DNA from 2 places in the Bacillus sp. THAF10 genome. Region 2 is predicted to be linked to the other one. Evidence: riboswitches for the same ligand, from Rfam matches in the RefSeq annotation. Region 2 holds a riboswitch; the other holds the start of a gene.

Region 1 (11,985 bases), 390 kb from region 2:
ATGAAGATGAAGAGTATCCTGTTTCCCCCCATTTAATCGTGAAGGAATTAAGTGACTGGGTATTTAGCTTAGCAGGCCTTTTTGTATTGTTATTGCTATTTGGCAATATTTTCACTAGTGAAAGGGAACAAAGTACATGGCTAACCCTAAATACTCAACCGATAAAAAAATGGAAGTTACTAGTTTCCAAATATATTAGTTTGTTATGTTGCACATTGCTCTTCACGGTTTTATTCATATTTAATGGAATAGTCATTTCCAGTATGTTTACGGATTACTCCTTTAGTGGACAATATCCGATCTTGCTACAAGACTCGGAAACATTCTATATACTACCTGTCATCACTTACATTAGTAGGGTAACCATTTTATTTCTTTGTGCGTCTTTCATCCTGTTTGCATTAGTAACGTTCTTAAGCAGTGTGTTAAAGAAAACGTTTATAACGATTATGGTTGCTTCCTTTATTGTCATGATTGGCTTTAGCGTAACCGAATTAAACCACGCCTTACAGGTGGTAGGAAACCCATTCCAGCTTTTTCGTTTCTCTGCTTTATCTGGCGCGATACCTAATGGGGATGACTGGATATATCCTTTTATTGCTATGCTTTGGAGTTCCATGCTGCTTCTTTGCACCAATTTTATCCCAGAAATAAAAACACCGCCATTTTTACAAAAAACTTCTTACCTTCAACCATTTAAAAGTAAAAATGGATTCACATTTAAAAAAATAGTGCTATTTGAGTGGAGAAAGGTAAGTAGAAAGAAACTGTATGGACAGATTAATATTTTGTTATTGTTGTTTGTGACAGTTGGTTATTTTATTCTTTTTCAACAATCTAGTATCCAACAAGACAAGTATCTAGAAGAGTTGCAAAGCACCGAAGAATTAGATCAATGGATTAAAATTACCGAAGAAATCAAACTTCAGTATGAGGAAATCAAAGAACAAACAGGACAATCTATCTATGATGAATTCATCAAAGAAGCTAACGACACTATTGATTTCTTCTTGAATAGATCAAAGTTAGAAATTGCAGCGGTCTATGAATATAACCGTGGGGATTGGTCATCATTTTATTCTCATCAACTTCTTGATAATCAATCTGCAGCTGGGGAAATTGATACAGGGGGTGCTTATCTGGATGATAGAATGGATTATTTTCTTGGGAAATTCACAGTGGAAGCCAGTATTTCTGAAAAGGAATGGTTGATAGAAAACAATATTCAACCTATATTCACCGGAACTTTCATCCCTACCATTTATCATCAGTTTACAGATGAGGAGAGACATCAAAGCTTTGAAGAAGAAAATAGAAAATTGGATAGTAGCGGTCTATTTTCTTTATATTTGTTTAACAAGTATTATCTATACTTTATTCTTATTCTCTTATGTTTATTCTTGTTTGGTGGGGGCTTGGCTTTAGAGAGAGGAAAAAAACAAACATTACATTTATTACAAACGCAACCACTAAAGTTAAGTAGCATTTTCTTAGGGAAAATAATGACAAGTAGTATTTTAGCGATTGCCAGTGGAGTAGGGTTATTTATAATCATTATTTTGATGGGAAGCTTATTCAATCGTTTTGGGGATTGGCTATATCCAATTTTACATTATAACCATGAAGACATCGTTAATTCTTCCAACTACTCTGGCTTGGTTTCAAGTGGATATGGCTATCATTTCATCCCTTTAGGAGAATACCTTGTCTACAGTATGGTATTTTTGGTTTTATGCTTACTTTTTGTCTTGGGACTTACCATTGTTTTGTCCACTTTCATAAAAAATGCATTGACCGTTTTCGCCGTTTCTATCCTTATCAATGTTTCTGGGTATTATGTTACAACTAAATTTGGAATGAAAGTTGCTCATTTACTTCCATTCACATACTTTGATTACCCTAAAGTAATAAATGGCGAACTATCTATTGTGATGGATAACGCAAAAATCAATGTAATACATGGTTGCCTGGTGTTGTCAGGGTTATCCACCGTGTTCGTACTAATCGGTTATATCGTACTTTATAGAAAGAATAAAACGATTGTTAAAGCTGTTAAAAATCAGGTGACTACTAAGATGTAATCTAGAATAACATTGTTATTGGATGCATAAAGAATAGTGGGCGACCAAGGTAATCCTCCTAAGAAGTTACATTAAAGCAAAGCTAGTAGACTATATTAAGTTAATTTCGAGATGGAAGAAACAATCGGATAATATGCTATTAAAAAACCTTAGCAGACATACTTGCTAAGGTTTAATTGTGGGTTTCAACATTAGATTCTGTTAGCTTTTATGATAAAATGAAAAAAATGAGGTGAAGCGGATGATACTTGTTGGTGTCACTGGCTGGGGGGACCATGATTCCCTTTATACAGGAGGAATCTCCCCGAGGGACAAACTTAAAGAATATGGTGCTCATTTTCCGGTAGTTGAGGTGGATGCATCCTTCTACGCGATTCAACCCAAGCAAAACATAGAAAAGTGGGTGACAGATACCCCGGAACGCTTTCAATTTGTCGTGAAGGCATACCAAGGGATGACTGGACACCAACGCGGCGACATTCCCTTTGAAACGAAAGATCAGATGTTTTCAGCGTTTCAAGAATCCTTACAACCATATGAGGAAGCCGGAAAACTTGCCATGGTACTTTTTCAATTTCCTCCTTGGTATGATTGCAAAAAAGAAAATGTCGACTATTTGCGATGGTGCAAAGAGAGGATGGGGGACACAAAAGTAGCCCTCGAATTCCGCAATCGAACGTGGTTTCAGCCAGAATTCTATGACAAGACCCTCTCCTTCATGGAAGATGAAGGATGGATTCATAGCATCTGTGATGAGCCCCAAGCTGGCACCGGTTCCATTCCTACTGTATTACACCCAACAGACCCAGACCAAACGCTTATCAGGCTCCATGGCCGCAATGTAGATGGGTGGACAAAGGCTGTCTCAGGAAAGGACTGGCGTGAAGTCCGCTACTTATATGATTATAATAAAGAGGAACTCCAAGAGTGGAATGAGCATTTGAAGAAGCTACAGCAACAGACAAAGAACTTATTTGTGCTCTTTAACAACAACTCAGGTGGTCATGCTGCGAACAATGCAAAGCAGATGATTGAGCTGCTGGATATTGAATATACAGGTCTTGCGCCACGGCAGCTAGATTTATTTTAAGAGGAGAGAAACAGCGTGCAGCAGATTAGCATTTTACATACAAATGATATACACAGTCATTTTGAAGCATATCCCAAGCTGGCTGCTTTTCTAAAAGAGAACCCTGTTAATAGCTCAACTGCGCTTGTTGACATCGGAGATAATATGGACCGTTTTCACCCGATAACAGAGGCTACTAGAGGAAAAGCAAATACCGAACTCCTTAATCTTCTTAGCTATGATTTTGCGACAATAGGTAATAACGAAGGGATAACCCTAAATTATGAGGAGCTATCTCAGCTCTATGGACAGGCTGAATTTACTGTATTGCTAGCCAATCTTTTCGAAAAGAACGGTGTGCGTCCGGATTGGGTAAAGCCTTATGAAATAAAAGTTATGGCCGGGATCAAGGTTGCTTTTATTGGTGTTTCCGTATTTTATGAACATTTTTATTCGATACTGGGCTGGAAGCTTACAGACCCATACCTTATGCTAGAAGAATTCCTTCCGCTCTTAAAACGGGAAGCTGACGTGATTGTAGTGTTATCTCATTTAGGTATTTCAGATGATGAGGAAATGGCAAGACGATTTCCAGATATTGATGTAATATTGGGAGGACATACCCATCATGTTTTGCCTGAGGGAAGATGGATTGGAGATACATTGGTTTGTGGTGCCGGGAAATATGGTCAGTATATAGGGGAAGTGAGAGTGGATTTTGATATCCAGTCTAGGAGAATTGTAAACCTAGAGGCCTGCCTCCATAAGCTCGAGTTATATACTCCAAATGCAGAAATGGTAGAGCGTATTAAAACGATGCAAGATGAGGCAAATCTGAGTCTGGATCAGCGGGTTTGTACGATAGCTGAGCCCCTTCCTGTTCAATGGTTTTCACCATCTATGTTTCCTGAATTGCTCGCAGACTTCCTAAAGGATTGGTGTGAGGCAGACGTTGGAATGGTCAATGCCGGAGTGCTTCTCGACGGATTAGAAGCAGGTGATATTACGCTTGAAATGCTACATCGAATTTGTCCACATCCGATTAATCCTTGTCGTGTATCTTTAAGTGGCGAAGAATTTCGAGAGGTTGTTCAACAGGCACTTCATCCCGAAATGGAGCAGCTACGAGTAAAAGGCCTGGGCTTTCGAGGAGAAGTGATGGGAAGAATGGCGTTTAGTGGAGTGAGGTTTGATACCGAACCAATTGCTGATGGAAGCTTTCAGGTGACAGCCATTTACGTGGGAGATAAGCTGCTGTCATCATCGGACAAGGTTTCAATAGGCACGATTGATATGTTCACGTTTGGAAGAATGTATCCTGCTATCATTCGGGCAAAAGAGAAGAAGTTTTATCTTCCAGAACTCCTTCGCGACGTGCTTGCCCACGCATTATCAGGTAAATAACCTATTTTGTACACCCTTTCCCTCTATGCACATAAATTGATAGGGGAAGGGAGCGTGACAAGAGTATATGATTGAAATGACACCAATTTCGATTGATGGTCAAACGTTTACTGCGATTACTGTTCGATTACCTAAAACCAACTTTTTAGCTGTAACAAGTGACAAGGGATACATCATGTGCGGAGCGCTGGATGTTGCCCTTTTGAATGAGAAACTAAAGGACCGTAAAATTATCGCTGGCAGAGCAGTTGGAGTCCGTACCATTGAACAATTGCTAGATGCCCCTTTAGAATCCATCACCTATGAAGCCGAAAACCTTGGAATCACAGTAGGTATGTCTGGCAGAGATGCAATGTTGAAAATGCTTTAATAGAATGGGATGATCCCATTTTATATAGATAAGAGAGCTTTCGAAATCACTACCAGAGGGAACTTTGGTGGTGATTTTACTTTTGTGTAGGGATTAGCGGAGGGGGGAGTTGTGAGGGGAGATTGTCCGACTAAGTGCGTTTCAAAACCTCTTTTGAGGAAAAACCAGCGAACATGGAGCGTAACAAGACCTCTCTTTTGCAACTGACGGGGAGGAAAAATCGCTTAGGAGCGAAAATAACGATTTGTGAGCGAAAATTAGCATTTACGAGTGAAAAATTAATTTTGCGAGCGAAAATTCAAATTTACGAGCGAAAAAATGAAAATACGAGCGATAATCTTAATTTGCGAGCGAACGCACTTTTTTCAAGATTAAGTCCATATAATTGTGTAAAAAGAAAGAGTCATTTTATTCCTTCTTGTCAACACTGTTTTCAACGACGATAAACAATGAGAAGAGGAATAAGAATGACTCAATTACAGTTTAACCTAGATATCGACCTTTTAAAAGATGCAGTAATGAATTCTAATATGGAAGCAGTAGTTAGATCTGCGATTGTACTGGTGCTAAATGAATACATGGAAAAAGAAAGAGATGAATACTTACAAGCTGCTGCTTATGAACGCTCAATAGAGCGTTTGGATTATCGTAATGGCTATTATGAACGTGAATTTACGATGAGTATTGGGAAACTAAAGCTCAAAGTACCACGCACTCGAAATGGTGATTTTTCACCTTCCGTTTTCGAAAAATATGCCCGATGTGACCAAGCCTTCGTTCTCTCCATGGTAGAAATGGTCATTAATGGTGTATCCACTCGTAAGGTGACGCATATTGTGGAACAGCTTTGCGGAGAAAATGTTTCCAAATCGTTTGTGTCTTCTCTTACTCAAAAGCTAGATCCTATCGTTAATGACTGGGCCAAGAGGCCTCTTAATGACACCTACTATCCTTTTGTCTTTGTAGACGCTATGTATACCAAGGTGCGGGAGCACCATCGTGTTGTCTCCAAAGCTATCTATATTGCGACAGCTCTGACGGATAAAAACCAACGTGAAATTCTTGGTCTTCAGGTTGATCATGTCGAAAACTATGAAAGCTGGTCTCGTTTTTTCCAACAGCTTAAATCACGAGGGCTTCAATCACCTAAACTAGTTGTTTCTGACGCTCATCAAGGTCTACAAAAAGCTATTCAACGGGAATTTATTGGTACTAGCTGGCAAAGATGTAACGTACACTTCAAACGAAACATTTTTGAGAAACTCCCTAAGAAAGATTCCTTAGAAATCAGAACAATGATTAAACGTATTTTTGAAGCTGTAACGATTGAAGATATGAGAAACTTCAAAGAGGAACTCATGAGCCAATTTGCGGAGAACACGAGATATGAAAAAGCCTTAAAAGTTCTTGATGAAGGTTTTGAAGATACCATTCAATATATGGAACACCCACAAAACATCCGCCCTCATATTAGGAGTACGAATTGTTTAGAAAGGTTAAACCAGGAGGTTCGTAGAAGAGAAAGAGTAATACGGATTTTCCCTAACACTCAGTCAGCTTTTCGTTTAGTGGGGGCTGTCTTACTACACTATCAACAAACTGTTTACGCAAAGAGAAAGTCCTTTAGTAAATAGTTACTATTGTTTGCGTGACTTCCATCATGGATTGTTTCATAGCCAGAATGAGCTGTCAAAGTGAATAACCTTTGACAGCCCACCCTGGCTATGAAGGGATAATACCATGGAAGTTTCGCTCAAAAAATATGAGGGCAATAAACTATAAACTTTTAACAGTTGAAAACACTTGTAAGGAATTTTACACAATATTAAGGACTTGACTTTTTTCAAAGTCAGGTTGGACTCGCAGCAGCCCCGATGCCGCAGCTCCCCCCGATGCCGCAGTTATCCCCGATGCCGCAGCTCCCCCCGATGCCGCAGCTCCCCCCGATGCCGCAGTTATCCCCGATGCCGCAGCTCCCCCGATGCCGCAACTCCCCCCGATGCCGCAGCAGCCTCGATGCCGCAGCTCCCCCCAATCCCGGCGGCTCCCCCAATGCGCAAAGCGTTCGACATCCCCAGTTACTTCCGCACCTACCACCTCCCTAAAAAAGTTTCCAAACTTTTTTCCAAATATCCACCCAATAACCATAAATTTCAACTATAATAGGAAGTAGATATCTGTCGAACTTTGAAGGCTGTACAAAAGTGCCTTGTAGATAGGAGAAGTTATGAGACTATTACCTACAAAATCAATGAAGCCAGGAATGGTATTGGCCAAGTCTATTTTTAATGACTCAGGCAGGGTCCTTCTTAGTGAAGGAATCTCTGTTACTTCCAAGATGATTTCCCGTCTTCAGAATCTAAATGTTACCTATGTTTATATAAAAGATGCGAGAACAGACGGGTTGGAGATACCTACACTTATTTCTGATACCACTCGCAACGCCGCGGTAAAGACCATTACAGATACGTTTAAGTCCATTGAAAACGAAAAAGAGCTCAGCAAGTGGTTTGTGATGGATAGATCCTCAAAGGACTTGAAATCACTTATTCAGCACTTGTTAACAGATATGAAATCAAATGAAGAGGTTGCCACACTTCTGACAGATGTGTATGTGCATGATAATTATGTATTTACTCATTCTCTTAATGTTACCCTTTATTCGCTTTCGATTGGCCTAAAGCTCGGCCTTTCACAAAAAGACCTGGAGATCCTTGGCTTAGGCGGAATATTACATGATATCGGAAAGATGCTTGTGCCAAATGAAATACTTTTTAAACCAGGAAAGCTCTCAAGTGAAGAGTTCAGCGAAATGAAGCGTCATGCAACATATGGATTTGATATTTTACGCAATATGCAAACTATTCCTCTCATAGTAGCACATTGTGCATTTCAGCATCATGAAAGATTAAATGGAAGCGGCTATCCACGAGGAATTAAGAGCGAAGAGATCCATCTTTTTGGAAAAATTCTGGCTGTGGCAGATGTGTTTGATGCCGTCACGTCTCATCGAGTGTATCGCAGTGCGATGCTTCCTCACGAGGGCCTTGAAATTTTATATTCTGGCTCAGGTACGTTGTATGAACCAGCAATTATTGAAGCATTTCGTAAATCCGTGGCGATTTATGCCTATGGGTTGATGGTCACTCTTAATGATGGAAGAAAAGGAATTGTGGTTGGTCAGAATCAAGATTTAACAGAGCGACCTATCATCCGTATTGTTGAAGAGGCTGGAGATGAATTAGACACGCCTTATGACCTAAACCTAAGAGACCACTTAAATCTAGCCATAGTGGATTGCGATAACCAAAAGAACGTAGCAGCAGTAAGCTAATAGGGTAGTGAAATATTTCCTTTGTCCTATAGTAGGATATATGGTATAGTAAGAGCATAAAATAATATACTTCCCTTATCATACGATGAGGTAGAGGCTGCGCAGCATAAGAGTAATGCTACTGGAGGGTGACACCTAGGATAGTAGAAGAAAGGATGCTGTGCCGAAGCAGTGTGAGTGGTCGAACTCACGTTGCTGGGGTTATCTTGAATAAGGATAACACTGCCATTATGACCGGTACGGACGGGTTTTATAATGGAGGGCTACTGATCGGATGGAGGATAACACATTACATAGGTAATGATAGTTATTTTCTATCATTACTTTTTATTTTGTTCTCTTTCAGTGCCTTCCATTGTTGTCATTCGTTTGCCATCGGTCAAACATATTACAGCTTAATGGGGGTTTTTTTGTTATGGAAGGAACGATTTATTCTTTGATTCCTCCTGTGCTGGCAATCTTGATGGTCATTGTGACGAGAAGAGTATTGCTTTCACTTGGAGTAGGTATTTTAGCGGCCGCTTTGTTGGTGGCAGACTTTAATCCTTTGAAAACTGTTACCCTAATTTGGGATACGGTGCTTGGGTTATTTTATTCTGTTGGAGATAGTGAATGGAACCTGTGGAATATTTATATTCTTGTTTTCCTCTTAATACTTGGTGTGATTACTGCATTTATTTCTATCACTGGGGGAAGCAGAGCGTTTGCTGATTGGGCGCAAACGAAAATTAAAACTAGACGTGGCTCCAAATTTTTAACGGCACTTTTAGGAATTGTTATTTTCATTGATGATTATTTTAATGCGTTGGCAGTGGGACAAATCAGCAGACCTTTAACCGATCGTTATAAGGTTTCACGTGCGAAATTAGCCTACCTGATTGACTCCACTTCTGCGCCAATTTGTGTTATTTCCCCTGTATCGAGCTGGGGTGCCGTAATTATCGGTATTATAGGAACAGATGTGATTGTAAAGCAGAATATTAGTGATTTAACAGCGATTAGTGCATTCATGCAAATTATTCCGATGAATCTATATGTCTTTGCTGCCATTCTTATGGTGATTTTAGTAAGTTATTTTAACGTGAATATCGGCCCGATGAAAACTCACGAAAAGCGTGCGATGGAAAAGGGCGAGCTTTATGATTCAGAAAAAGAGGTCCCTGGTGAGCTAACGGATGACCTTCCAACAAGCACGAAGGGTACAATCGGTAACCTTGTGTGGCCGATTGTTGCTTTATTCGTTGGTGTGATTGGAGCGATGCTTTGGTTAGGGGCGTCTGCACTTGAAGGAGAAGTAACGCTGTTAGGTATTTTTGAAAACACAGATCCATCGGCAGCATTATTTTATGGTGGATTGTTTGCGCTAGTAGTTTCCTTAGTACTTCTATTTGGTCAAATCTCCAAAGGTGGAGTGACTAATAAGGTAGTGGGACGTGGCTTTATGGAAGGAGCAAAATCTATGCTTCCTGCCATTTATATTCTTTTATTTGCTTGGACAATTGCCGGGTTAATCGGTGAGCTACAAACGGGAGAATACATTGCCGAACAGGTGCAAAATTCTAATATGAATATTGCGTTCTTACCGGTAATAATCTTTGTGATTGCTGGGTTTACTGCACTAGCAACTGGAACTTCATGGGGAACCTTCACATTGCTTCTTCCTATTGCTGGGCAAATCGCAGCATCTACTGATGTTTCTATCCTTTTGCCAGCATTAGCAGCAGTACTTGCAGGAGCGGTATTTGGGGATCATTGTTCCCCAATTTCTGACACAACGATTCTTTCCTCAACAGGTGCAGGATGTAACCATATTGATCATGTGTTAACACAGCTTCCATATGCATTAATTTGTGCTGGTATTGCGATTGTGGGATACATTGTTCTTGGGTTAACTGGCAGTACTTTATTAGGATTACTAGTCGTTGTTGTAGCATTTGTTATCATTGGCTTTAGTTTTAAAGCAGTGAAAACGGCTCAATAATGAAATAATACTTTTCAAAAAAAGTAAAAAACACCTCCTTTTTATCTAATCTATGAAAGAGATAAAAGGGAAGGTGTTTTTTTTCTGAAAAAATATTTATACAGGAAATTACAGCTTAAATTCTGCTTTCATGCAAAATTTGACGGATTATATGAATAAATATACGGTGTAGAGTATTGTCAAAACGTGTCGAAACTAGTGAGGAAAAAGTTTGTTTTGACATAGTCATAAAGTCTAGTTATACTATGTATAAATTATATTAAATAATCTGAAAAAATAAAACATTTAGACTCTTTTATCTATTTTCTGGTAATTTATAAGATAATCACTAAGAGTCTGAATAGGGGGAGAGAGAGAATGAGTAATCGACCGCAATGGGGGACAAGAGCAGGCTTTATCTTAGCAGCGGTTGGATCAGCCATCGGGTTAGGAAACATTTGGCGTTTTCCAGCAACTGCGTATGACAATGGAGGAGGAGCGTTCTTTGTACCATATTTATTTGCTCTTCTAACAGCAGGTATTCCGCTTTTGATCCTTGAATTCACAATGGGTCATAAGTACCGTGGATCTGCACCACTATCTTACGCAAGAATGAACAAAAAGTTTGAATGGCTTGGCTGGTGGCAAGTTGCAATTGCATTTGTTATTTCTACTTATTATGCCGTTATCATCGCTTGGGCCATGAGCTATTCTGTTTTCTCCTTAAATTTAAAATGGGGAGACGACCCAACAGGATTCCTAGTAGGCGACTACCTAAAGCTTGCTGCTCCAGGTGAGTTTGGATCCGTTGTACCATCTGTATTACTACCATTAATCATCGTTTGGGTTATTACACTTGGCGTTCTGTTTAAAGGTGTTAAAAAAGGTGTGGAAGTTGCCAACAAAATTTTCATCCCAGCACTTGTTATTCTTTTCTTAATCCTAGTTGTGCGTGCGCTTACATTAGAGGGCGCGATGACAGGCTTAAATGCATTCTTCAAGCCTGATTGGAGCACAATTGCTGACGGAAAAGTCTGGGTTGCTGCCTACGGACAAATATTCTTCAGTTTATCCATTGCTTTTGCAATCATGATTACCTATTCCAGTTACTTACCAAAAAAATCGGATATCACCAACAATGCCTTTATTACTGGCTTCAGTAACTCCGGTTTTGAGCTACTAGCAGGTATTGGAGTTTTCAGTATTCTTGGATTTATGGCTGTACAACAGGGTGTAGGAGTAGATGAAGTAGTAAAAGGTGGAGTGGGGTTAGCCTTTATGGTATTCCCAGCCATTATTAATGAGTTTCCTGCAATGAAGGAGCTCTTCGGGTTCCTGTTCTTCGGATCCTTAGTGCTAGCTGGGCTATCCTCACTAATCTCGATTGTTGAGACATTTGTAGCAGGTGTTCAAGATAAGTTCAAAGTTTCCCGTACAAAAGCGGTTGCGATTGGTGGAGGACTATCAGCAGTCATCTCTATCCTTTTTGCAACACAAGGCGGTTTAAACCTACTTGATGTTGCCGACTACTTTATTAACCAGTTCGGTATCGCGCTTGCAGGTCTGATTCAAGTAATCGTAGTTGTATGGGTAGTAAGACAATTAAAGCCTTTACAAGATCATGCAAATGAAGTTTCTGATGTTAAACTAACAGGCCTATTAGGTGGCTGGTACAGAATTTCCCTTTCTGTCATCACTCCGTTAGTACTTGGTTACATGATGTTTGACCTAATTCGCACAAATATTGCTACAGTATATGGGGCAGGA
Region 2 (11,985 bases):
GTTAATCGAGAGAAAAGGTTTAGGAGGAATAATAATGGCAATTACAAATGCAACAGACCAAAACTTTACCCAAGAAACTAGCGAAGGCTTAGTTTTAGCAGATTTCTGGGCACCATGGTGTGGCCCTTGTAAAATGATCGCTCCAGTTCTAGAAGAGCTAGACCAAGATATGGGCGACAAAGTGAAAATCGTGAAAGTGGATGTAGACGAAAACCAAGAAACTGCTGGTAAATTCGGCGTAATGAGCATCCCAACTTTACTAGTAATTAAAAACGGTGAAGTAGTAGATAAAGCAGTTGGATTCCAACCGAAAGAAGCATTAGCGGAGCTATTAAACAAACACGCTTAATGTTTTGCTAAAAAAGTCTGGCCTATTGGCTAGGCTTTTTTTGTATTGAAAAGGAGAAAATAATTTTATCCGCGAAACAGAGGGACTTTTTCGCCACGTCTCTTCCTCTACAAAAAATAAAGCAACACTATTCCTAATGGAACATACGTACGAAAAAAGGTATAATGAAAAAAGAAGCAAAACTTAGGTTGGAAGGAGTTTTAATTATGAACCATTCAATAAAAGAAAAACTGGCAATTCTGCCTGACCAACCTGGGGTCTATTTAATGAAAGACAGACAAGGAACCATCATTTATGTTGGAAAGGCGAAGGTTCTCAAAAACCGAGTCCGTTCTTATTTTACGGGGAGTCACGATGGTAAAACCTTGCGTCTTGTTAATGAAATTGAGGACTTTGAATATATCGTTACCTCCTCCAATATTGAAGCGCTTATTTTAGAACTGAATCTTATTAAAAAACACAACCCAAAATATAACGTCATGCTCAAGGATGACAAGCGTTATCCTTTTATTAAAATAACCGCAGAAAAGCACCCAAGACTGTTAATTACCCGCAAGGTCACCAAGGATAAGGGGAAATACTTTGGTCCCTATCCAAACGTCCAGGCGGCTAATGATACGAAAAAGCTGTTAGATCGTATTTATCCTTTACGTAAATGTGTCACATTGCCTGATAGAGTATGTTTATATTATCATATGGGCCAATGCCTCGCGCCTTGTGTGGAGCATGTTTCTCAGGAAACCAATAAAGAAATGGTAGACGGGATCGTAAAGTTCCTCAACGGAGGGTACAAAGAGGTAAAGGTTGAGCTTACCGACAAGATGATGCAAGCTGCAGAAAAAATGGAATTTGAGCGCGCTCAGGAGTTTCGTGATCAGATTCTAAGCATCGAAGCGACGATGGAAAAACAGAAAATGGAAATGAATGATTTTGTCGATCGGGATGTTTTTGGATATGCCTATGATAAAGGCTGGATGTGTGTGCAAGTGTTTTTCATACGTCAAGGCAAATTAATCGAGCGAGATGTTTCTCTCTTCCCAATTTATAACGAACCTGAAGAGGATTTCCTTACTTTTCTAGGACAGTTTTACTCCAAGCAGCACCATTTCGTGCCAAAAGAAGTGATGCTTCCTATTAATATTGATGTGCAGGTGGCAGAGGAACTTTTGCAAACCAATGTGCTTCAGCCTCAAAGAGGGAAAAAGAAACAATTAGTCGATCTTGCTGATAAAAATGCCAAGGTTGCTCTTGGTGAGAAGTTTCAATTAATTGAACGAGATGAAAGTCGAACCATTAAAGCGGTGGAGAATCTTGGTAAGATACTTGGTATCCTTACACCGCATAGAATTGAGGCCTTTGATAACTCCAACATCCAAGGTACAGACCCTGTCTCAGCAATGGTCGTGTTTATAGACGGCAAGCCAGAAAAACGAGAGTATCGAAAATATAAAACAAAGAGTGTGCAAGGCCCCGATGATTACGAATCTATGAGAGAAGTAGTCAGAAGAAGGTATACAAGAGTGCTAAGAGAATCGCTACCCTTGCCAGATTTGATTGTCATAGATGGTGCCAAGGGTCATATGAGTGCGGTTCGAGATGTTTTAGAGAATGAACTGAATATGTTTATCCCAGTAGTCGGACTAGCTAAGGACGATAAGCACCGTACTAGCAATCTCCTCGCAGGAGAAGACGCCATGATTGTTCCACTTGAGAGAACAAGTCAGGAATTTTATCTTTTGCAACGTATTCAGGATGAGGTGCACCGTTTCGCGATTACATTTCACCGCCAAATTAGAAGTAAAAGTGTGTTTCAATCGATACTAGATGAGATATCAGGAGTAGGAGCGGCAAGGAAAAAAGCTCTGATGAAGCATTTTGGTTCTGTTGCGAAGATGAAGGAAGCAACCGTGGAAGAAATACAGGCTGCAAAAGTACCGAGACCGATTGCTGAGGAAATTTTTAAAAAACTTCGTGAATAAGTGTTGTAAGGCATAGAATTGTCTGTTATAATCACTATTAATTTCATAATGTGCCACTTCAAATTTTGAAGTGATGATAGAGGTGCGAGCTTCATAAGTATGTAGTCGGAGAAGAAAGAGCTTCCGTGAAGATTACAGAAAGGGGAGATCGCCGAAGTAAAAAAAAGTCTCTTTTTCTTTTTTTTACTGGTTCTGCGTTTAAGAAATGTAGGACTGTCAGGTTGTCTTTGTGCTACCTGGAGAGCTATCTCACCGCGTGAACGGATATGTTATTTTTTGCCAATCACAGCAATGAGACTTTAGCTCATTGCTGTTTTTTGTTTTTAAGAACAGTTTTTAGCTGTCTATCTTGTTACATTATGATGAAATAATCACAAAAAAGGAATGGTGTGCATGTCAACAATCGTCGTACAAAAATTTGGAGGTACATCCGTAGGCTCTGTTGAACGAATTCAACACGTGGCCGGACGCGTAATCAGGGAAGTGGAAAAAGGACATAAGGTGGTAGTTGTTGTTTCTGCTATGGGAAAAACGACCGATGAATTACTTACACTTGCCAATGCCATCAATCCTCATCCAAGTAAGCGGGATATGGATATGCTTTTAACGACGGGAGAACAAATCACGATTTCACTCTTGGCGATGGCCCTTCAGGTGAGAGGCCATGAAGCAGTTTCCTTAACAGGCTGGCAGGCTGGAATTCGAACGGAGCCTGTTCATGGAAACGCGAGAATTACACATATTGAAACAGACCTGCTAGCGAGCTACCTTGATGCAGGAAAAATTGTCATTGTTGCCGGATTTCAAGGAATTACGGCAGCCAACGAGATTACGACACTCGGCCGTGGCGGATCGGATACGACTGCTGTTGCATTAGCTGCAGCCTTAAAGGCAAAGAAATGTGATATTTATACAGACGTAACCGGTGTTTTTACCACTGACCCACGTTTTGTCAAGAACGCTAGAAAGCTTTCTGCTATTGCTTATGATGAAATGCTAGAACTTGCAAACCTCGGTGCCGGAGTCCTTCATCCACGAGCAGTGGAGTTTGCCAAAAACTATGGAGTACAGCTTGTTGTAAGATCGAGTATGGAAGAAGAAGAAGGAACGATTATTGAGGAGGAAGTTTCCATGGAAAAAAATCTAATGGTTAGAGGAATCGCATTTGAAGATCAAGTTACAAGAATAACAGTATGTGGATTGCCAAACGAACTACATACCTTATCTACCATATTTACGACCCTTGCACAGCATAACCTAAACGTTGACATCATCATACAAACAAGTATGGATAAAGACACAACCAATATTTCTTTTTCAGTCAAAACTGTAGATGTGAAAGAGACGCTGGAAGTTCTAAATGAATACCAGGATCGTCTTGGATTCTCGTCAATTGAACAGGAGAGCGGTTTAGCGAAAGTATCTATCGTCGGCAGTGGGATGGTTTCCAATCCTGGGGTTGCAGCAGAGATGTTTCAGGTCCTAGCGACAGAAGGAATTCATGTTAAAATGGTTAGTACCTCAGAGATAAAAGTATCCACGGTAGTGGATGTAGCGGAAATGGTACGCGCAGTAGAAGCATTACATGTTGCGTTTAAACTGGGAGAAGAGTCTGTTGAGCGTGTGTTAAGCTAATAAAGTTCAAGAAAGCGTCCTATACTTAGGGCGTTTTTTACTTTTTTCAAAAAGCTCTTTTCTAAAAGATTGTTGCTAAAACCTAAGAAAAAGTCGCCTTTAAGACTTTTTCTAATTTTTATTTGAAGAAAAGTTGACACGTATTTAAAAATTCCTCTACGAAAAAAGCACGACAGTAACGTTGATTAAGTGTGTCTTATTAATAAGTAAGTACCAACTAAAAAAAAACAGCCCTGAAATGACAGGGGCTGGATCATCTAACCGTCGAAATGGGTTGCCACCCTTAAGGTAGTCAAGCTTCCGGATTATATTCCGGAGACCACCCTGGAGGCAGCAACAAGCTTTTAGAAAAGAGCCTATTTATCCCATTGAACGGTAATCTGTATCTCTTTTTTCTTTCTTTGTTCTTCTACTGCTTCGGCATTTTTGCTTTTTTGGCGTTGAATTTGTTCGGCGATAAAGCCGGCTTCTAGTTGAAATGTCGCGTCTTTATTTAATTCAAGACGGCGATCAATCATCTCGCCACGAATTGCAAACTTCATTTCGTATTTGCTCTGCTCCACTAATTCTAGTTCACCCCAACCAGCTTCTTTAAAAAACTGGGAGATCCCTTCATGGGTGTCAATCGTAAATTTGCGGGCGAGTAGCTTACCTGCCCAGTAGATGATTTGGTTATGATCTTTACCTAATAGGTCAGGGAGAAGCATGTCACGAATTAATTCATATCCGAAAATAGGAACGTGCAATTGTTGGTCGATTACTTCTTGTTGGTTATTCGATTCTGTCATTTGGTTCCCCTCTTTCTCTAAGACCATTATATACTATTAGAACATCTTAATAAATAAAACGTATGGAGCATTTTTATTCTAGTAATATATTTTTATATTTTTCAGATAATTACTAAGGTTTACCGTTTTTATAAAAGTGCATTTTTTGGCCACGTTTTCTTGACGCTTCCAATATAGGGGAGTAAAATAAATGTGTCACATATTTGTCGAGATATCTGCAAAGGCTTTCATTTTATTGAAAGTTTCAAAATCGAGTTGGGGAGTTCGATGATTTTTCTACTATAATAGATAGTGAAAAAAAGAACTTACTAGCATCACGTTGATTTTTTTATTTGAAAAAGGGGGTTTAGTGATGGCAACAGAACGTGAATTTTTACTTCGTAGACTCCATTCGTTACTAGGAGTCATTCCTGTTGGTCTTTTCCTCGTTCAGCATTTGGTGATTAACCATTTTGCGGTTTACGGGCAAGAGAACTTTAACAAAGCGGCACACTTTATGGAGAGTTTGCCTTTTCGTTATGCGCTTGAAATTTTTGTAATCTTTCTTCCAATCATTTTCCACGCGGTTTACGGGTTGTATATTGCATTTACAGCAAAAAACAATGTAAGCAATTATGGATTTGTGCGTAACTGGATGTTTGTACTCCAACGTTTTACAGGAATCATTACATTAATTTTTATCGTATGGCATGTATGGGAAACGAGAATCGCAGCTGCTTTAGGAACGGATGTAAACTTTGATATGATGGCTAGCATTCTTTCTAGTCCATTTATGTTAGTGTTCTACATTGTTGGTGTAATTGCGACAATTTTCCACTTTGCAAACGGACTATGGTCCTTCTGTGTAAGCTGGGGAATTACAGTAACTCCTCGTTCTCAACTAATTGCAACCTACGTAACGATCGGAATCTTCTTTGCTTTATCTTTCGTAGGCTTACGTGCAATCTTCGCATTCGTATAAACAGCAACTAATTAAGGAGTGAGTTACATATGAGTAAAAAAGTTATCGTGGTCGGCGGCGGCTTGGCGGGCTTAATGGCAACCATTAAAGCCGCAGAAAAAGGCGTGCCGGTTGATCTATTTTCATTAGTACCAGTTAAACGTTCTCACTCAGTTTGTGCCCAAGGTGGAATTAACGGGGCAGTAAACACAAAAGGAGAAGGAGATTCTCCGTGGGAGCATTTTGATGATACCGTTTATGGTGGGGACTTCTTAGCAAACCAACCACCTGTAAAAGCAATGTGTGAAGCAGCACCTGGAATCATTCACTTACTAGACCGTATGGGTGTAATGTTTAACCGTACCCCTGAAGGATTACTTGACTTCCGTCGTTTCGGTGGAACGCAGCATCACCGTACAGCATTCGCTGGAGCAACAACAGGACAACAGCTATTGTATGCGCTTGATGAGCAGGTTCGTCGTCATGAGGTAGCTGGCCTAGTTACAAAATATGAGGGCTGGGAATTCCTTGGTTCTATCGTAGATGACGAGGGAGTTTGCCGCGGAATCGTAGCTCAAAACCTAACATCCATGGAGATCGTTTCTTTCCCTGCGGATGCCGTCATTATGGCAACTGGAGGCCCTGGAATTATCTTTGGTAAGTCTACAAACTCTGTTATCAACACAGGCTCTGCAGCATCCATCGTTTATCAACAAGGAGCGTATTACTCTAACGGGGAATTTATCCAAATTCACCCAACTGCGATTCCTGGAGATGACAAGCTTCGCCTCATGAGTGAATCTGCTCGTGGAGAAGGTGGACGTGTTTGGACTTACAAAGACGGAAAGCCTTGGTACTTCCTAGAGGAAAAATATCCTGCATACGGAAACCTTGTACCTCGTGATATCGCCACTCGTGAAATTTTTGATGTGTGCGTAAACCAAAAGCTTGGTATTAATGGAGAGAACATGGTGTACTTGGATCTTTCTCATAAGGATCCAAAAGAGCTTGACATTAAGCTTGGTGGGATTATTGAAATCTATGAAAAATTCATGGGTGATGATCCTCGTAAAGTTCCAATGAAAATCTTCCCTGCTGTTCACTACTCTATGGGTGGACTATGGGTAGACTATGATCAAATGACGAACATTCCAGGTCTATTTGCAGCTGGAGAGTGTGATTATTCTCAGCATGGTGCAAATCGCCTCGGAGCAAACTCACTGCTTTCTGCGATTTACGGTGGTATGGTTGCCGGTCCAAAAGCAGTCGAATATATGAACGGATTAGAAAAATCCACAGATTCTCTTTCTTCCTCTCTTTTTGAGCGCTATGTAAAAGAAGAAGAAGCAAAGTGGAACAACATTATGACCATGAATGGTACAGAAAATGCCTATGTGCTTCATAAAGAGCTTGGCGAGTGGATGACAGACAACGTAACAGTTGTACGTTACAACGACAAGCTACAGCAAACGGATGCAAAAATCCAAGAGTTGCTTGAACGCTATGACAATATCAATATTAATGACACTGCAAAATGGAGCAACCAAGGAGCGGCATTTACCCGTCAGCTTCAACATATGCTACAACTTGGACGTGTTATCACGCTTGGTGCTCTTAACCGTGATGAAAGTCGTGGAGCGCACTATAAGCCTGACTTCCCAGAGCGTAACGATGAGAAGTTCTTAAAAACAACGATGGCGAAATTCACCGGTCCTAAATCCGCACCAGAACTATTCTATGAAGAAGTGGATGTTAGCCTAATTCCGCCACGTAAACGTGACTACTCGAAGAAAAAAGGGGGTAAATAATGATGGCTGAACAAACGAAAACAGTATTGTTTAAAGTGAAGCGTCAGGATGGCCCTGAGGGAGCCCCTTATTTTGAGGAATTTGAATTACCATACCGTCCAAATATGAATGTAATTTCTGCACTGATGGAAGTTCGTCGTAATCCGGTAAACAAATCTGGTAAAGATACCACGCCAGTTAACTGGGATATGAACTGTTTGGAAGAAGTATGTGGAGCATGTTCGATGGTCATCAACGGCAAGCCACGTCAATCCTGTACCGCGCTTGTGGATCAATTGGAACAACCGATTGTGCTTGAGCCAATGAGTACCTTCCCGGTTGTGCGTGACCTTCAAGTCGACAGAAGCCGTATGTTTGATTCCTTGAAAAAGGTCAAAGCATGGATTCCAATCGATGGAACGTACGATCTTGGACCTGGTCCTCGTATGCCAGAGAAAAAGCGTCAATGGGCATATGAGCTTTCCAAATGTATGACTTGCGGTGTTTGCTTAGAGGCATGTCCAAACGTGAACAGCAAATCAGACTTTATCGGTCCAGCCCCACTTTCCCAAGTGCGCCTATTTAACGCGCATCCAACGGGAGAAATGAATAAATCAGAGCGCCTAGAAGCGATCATGGGAGATGGAGGCCTTGCAAACTGCGGAAACTCACAAAACTGTGTGCAGTCCTGCCCAAAAGGTATTCCTCTTACAACATCTATTGCTGCGCTTAACCGTGACACAACAGTGCAAATGTTTAGAAGCTTCTTTGGAAGTGACCAAGGATAACAAATATAGAACGCCTCTTTTAGTCATGAAAGAGGCGTTTTTTTTCAAAAAAGCTAAATTATAGATGAATGTTTATGATAGGTAGTTCCTAGCTGTAGATTGGAGCTATCAGTTCTCGGAAATGAAGCCGATGGACCCGAGACCCCATAGGCGCAGCAGAAAAGGCTCACAACACGCCTCGCGGACGCGAAGCTGTTTTGCGGAAATCTACAGCGATATTTCACCTGTTTTTCAAACAAAGGGGAGGATTTGAGATGAAGAAAACTGCTTATATTGAAGATTTACAAGAATGGATGAATGAATTCTCATTCAGTCACCCGTTAAAGGTGCGATTCTCAGAAACAGATATGTTCGGCCATATGAACAACACTGTTCCTTTTGTTTATTTTGAAGAAGCCCGTATCGAATTTTTCAAAAGCTTGGGCTTTATGCAGGACTGGACAAAGCCTGGAAGCAATACTATTCCTGTTGTTGCAGATCTTCAGTGTGATTTTCTCTCTCAGGTATTTTTTGGAGAGAGCTTGGAAATATGCGTAAAAGCAAATGAAGTAGGAACCTCTTCCGTTGATTTGCATTATCTAGGGAGAAGAGGGGATGGAACGCCTTGTTTTGTGGGAAGAGGACGCATGGTACAGTTAAACAGGTTGACCGGAAAAGGGGAAGCTTGGAACGAACAGCAAAGAAAGCAGTTCCAATCAAAAGAAATGATGAAAAAATATTAAAATCCTGCACTTTCTCTGGAACTCCCGCCCTTCATCTAACATATTATACCATGACTAAATATACACCCATCCGCTAGTTCAGCTCTGGCTAAGGCAAGGAGGGTTACAATTATTGAAGGAGAAAGAGTTTCAACCAAAGCCATTGCTTACCAAAAGAGAAAGAGAAGTATTTGAGCTGTTAGTTCAGGATAAGACAACAAAGGAAATAGCTGGTGAGTTGTTTATCAGTGAAAAGACAGTTCGGAACCACATTTCAAATGCTATGCAAAAGCTGGGAGTAAAGGGGCGTTCCCAAGCAGTTGTCGAGCTTCTTCGCATGGGAGAATTAGAGCTTTAACTTAACGTGCCGACTATCCATCAAACAAAATCGTTATGAATGGTAGTCGGTTGTTTATTGGAATCAAAGCTGATAGACCTTCCATAATACCCACTATTTCCATAAGGACAAATATGTTTCTATCCCTTTACTTCTTGCTTTTTATATGAAAACATAAGAAAATAAACATACTACACTAAAAAACGACATGACATCTTATGTTTTGCAATAGATAAAAAATAATAAAAGGGAAGAAAGAGGGTCGAGAATGACAAATTCTAATGAAGCAGTAATGCAGGACCATGAAGTAGTAGCAGAGATTGAAAAATCATTAAGATACATAGCGACACTTGTTAAACAAAAGGGTCGCGAGATTCTAAGCAATTATACCATTACTCCTCCTCAGTTCGTTGCATTGCAATGGCTGATGGAAGGCGGCGACATGACCATAGGTGAGCTTTCAACAAAAATGTATTTAGCATGCAGTACGACAACAGATCTTGTGGATCGTATGGAGAAAAATGAGCTTGTTCAGCGCGTGAAAGACCCAAATGACCGCCGAGTGGTACGCATCCATCTTTTAGAAGAAGGGGAACGCATTATTGCCGAGGTAGTCAAAAAACGTCAGGATTATTTGCAAAACATACTAAAGAACTATTCCAAAGATGAAATTTTCATGTTAGAAAAGTGTTTAGCACGATTACATCTAGAAATGAAAGAATGAGGGATATAGTTGCAAAGACCAATTGGAGTAATTGATTCAGGTGTTGGCGGCTTAACCGTTGCAAAAGAAATCATGAGGCAGCTTCCGAAAGAGCGCATCATCTATCTTGGAGATACCGCCCGCTGTCCTTACGGGCCAAGGCCAGTAGAAGAAGTGCGTACGTATACCTGGGAAATGACGAACTACCTTTTAACACACAATATAAAAATGCTCGTTATAGCCTGTAACACCGCTACAGCAGTTGTGCTAGAGGAAATCAGAGAACAGCTTAATATTCCTGTTATTGGGGTGGTAGATCCAGGTGCACGCACTGCTCTTAAGGTGACACAAAATTACCAAGTCGGTGTAATTGGCACAGTTGGAACAATCAACAGCGGTGCCTATGCAAATGCACTTCGAGCCATCAACAACGAAGTGCAGGTGGAAAGCCTAGCTTGCCCGAATTTTGTGCCCCTTGTGGAAAGTGGGGACTTTGAAGGAGAAAGAGCAAAGGATATAGTTGAAGATACTTTGCACATGTTCAAAGGTTCAGATATCGACACTTTAATTCTTGGCTGTACGCATTACCCGCTACTACGGCCAACTATTCAACAGGTAATGGGAGAGCATATTCAGCTCATCTGCTCAGGTGATGAAACGGCAAGGGAAGTTAGTACCATCTTGAATTTCAAACGCCTTTTAAACCGAACCGAACTAATGGAAGACCATGAATTCTATACGACCGGCTCCAAAGAATTATTCAAAAAAATCGCAAGCAAACTATTCGAACAAAAAATCGAAAACGTTACTACCATAGTGTTAGATCCGATTGGTATCTAAACTAAACAGCTCATTTATATGGGCTGTTTTTTTGTGCTTTTTAAAATGGGAAAAATAGTTAGTCATTCTAGCTGGAGAGTGGAGCAAAAGGCTTAGACTCCGTTTGATGAAGCGATAGACTAACTCAAGACCCCGCAGGTGAAGCAGAGGAGACTTACCGTTTGCCCCTTAGGACGCGGAGCCGTTTTGGGGAATTTTACAGCAGTGTTAAGTAAACAAAAACTTTTTCCCAGTGCTCGGTCTATTTTTACGAAAGGCTCGTATACATATTAGTACAAACCGTCATGGGAGGGAAACGTATGTCTAAAAAGGTGAAAATTACGGCTGCTGGCTTGCTTGTGACTTCTGTATTACTATCAGGTTGTGGATTATTTGGAGGAGACGAGGAGGCAGGCAAAAATCAAGATATCCAAAAAGATGTCTCATATGTGGATGATGTAGAAAATCAAGATGGAACAGATACAGACGGAACTTCTGGTGAAGAAAAAGCCGTATCTGAAAAAACACAAAGAGAACTATACTTGATTGACAGCAATGGCTATGTTGTTTCACAAACGTTGGAGCTGCCAAATACAGAATCACCAGCAAAACAAGTGCTAGAACACTTAGTTGCTGGTGGTCCAGTGGAAAATATGCTGCCAAATGGTTTCCGAGCAGTTCTTCCTGCCGGCACGGAAGTAGATGTAAATTTAAAGGAAGATGGCACCATTGTTGCGGATTTTTCAAACGAATTCACAACCTATGATCCTGCCGATGAAAAGCGAATCCTTCAATCTATAACATGGACATTAACTCAATTTGAAAATGTGAACAAAGTACAAATTATGGTGAATGGCTACGAGCAGGAAGTGATGCCTGTCAACCGCACGCCAATAGGTGAAGGAGTAAGCAGAGCAAACGGAATCAACTTCCAGACAGCGAACGCACTTGACCTGATGAATACAAAACCGGTTACGCTGTATTTTATGGCTGAAAGCGATGAAGGGGAGCCGTATTATGTTCCAGTTACTACAAGGTTACATCTCGATGGAAAAGACAAATATTCCGCGATTGTGGAGGCTTTAATAGCAGGACCTGCGCACACCTCCAACCTAACAAATGATCTGACTAATGGTGTCGCATTATTAGATGATCCAAA

The links. Region 2 has a riboswitch for lysine ahead of FIU87_RS15300 (aspartate kinase). Riboswitches for the same ligand answer to the same signal wherever they lie in the genome.
Region 1: linked by a shared signal. The riboswitch ahead of FIU87_RS17190 (Na+/H+ antiporter NhaC family protein) and the one ahead of FIU87_RS15300 (aspartate kinase) in region 2 are both predicted to bind lysine.

What each region holds. Positions count from the first base shown of each region.
Region 1 is NZ_CP045403.1:3,312,549-3,324,533, reverse strand. Features, by position in the region: gene FIU87_RS17220 (ABC transporter permease subunit) at 1-2,081, shown strand, start outside; gene FIU87_RS17215 (DUF72 domain-containing protein) at 2,323-3,171, shown strand; gene FIU87_RS17210 (bifunctional metallophosphatase/5'-nucleotidase) at 3,187-4,554, shown strand; gene FIU87_RS17205 (YunC family protein) at 4,622-4,924, shown strand; gene FIU87_RS17200 (IS256 family transposase) at 5,392-6,558, shown strand; gene FIU87_RS17195 (HD-GYP domain-containing protein) at 7,152-8,258, shown strand; lysine riboswitch at 8,342-8,532, shown strand; gene FIU87_RS17190 (Na+/H+ antiporter NhaC family protein) at 8,674-10,239, shown strand; gene FIU87_RS17185 (sodium-dependent transporter) at 10,597-11,985, shown strand, end outside.
Region 2 is NZ_CP045403.1:2,921,047-2,933,031, reverse strand. Features, by position in the region: gene trxA (thioredoxin) at 35-349, shown strand; gene uvrC (excinuclease ABC subunit UvrC) at 556-2,328, shown strand; lysine riboswitch at 2,398-2,583, shown strand; gene FIU87_RS15300 (aspartate kinase) at 2,722-3,963, shown strand; gene FIU87_RS15295 (YslB family protein) at 4,320-4,751, opposite strand; gene FIU87_RS15290 (succinate dehydrogenase cytochrome b558 subunit) at 5,104-5,712, shown strand; gene sdhA (succinate dehydrogenase flavoprotein subunit) at 5,742-7,499, shown strand; gene sdhB (succinate dehydrogenase iron-sulfur subunit) at 7,502-8,266, shown strand; gene FIU87_RS15275 (acyl-CoA thioesterase) at 8,521-8,988, shown strand; gene gerE (spore germination transcription factor GerE) at 9,101-9,325, shown strand; gene FIU87_RS15265 (MarR family winged helix-turn-helix transcriptional regulator) at 9,573-10,028, shown strand; gene racE (glutamate racemase) at 10,038-10,847, shown strand; gene FIU87_RS15255 (GerMN domain-containing protein) at 11,147-11,985, shown strand, end outside.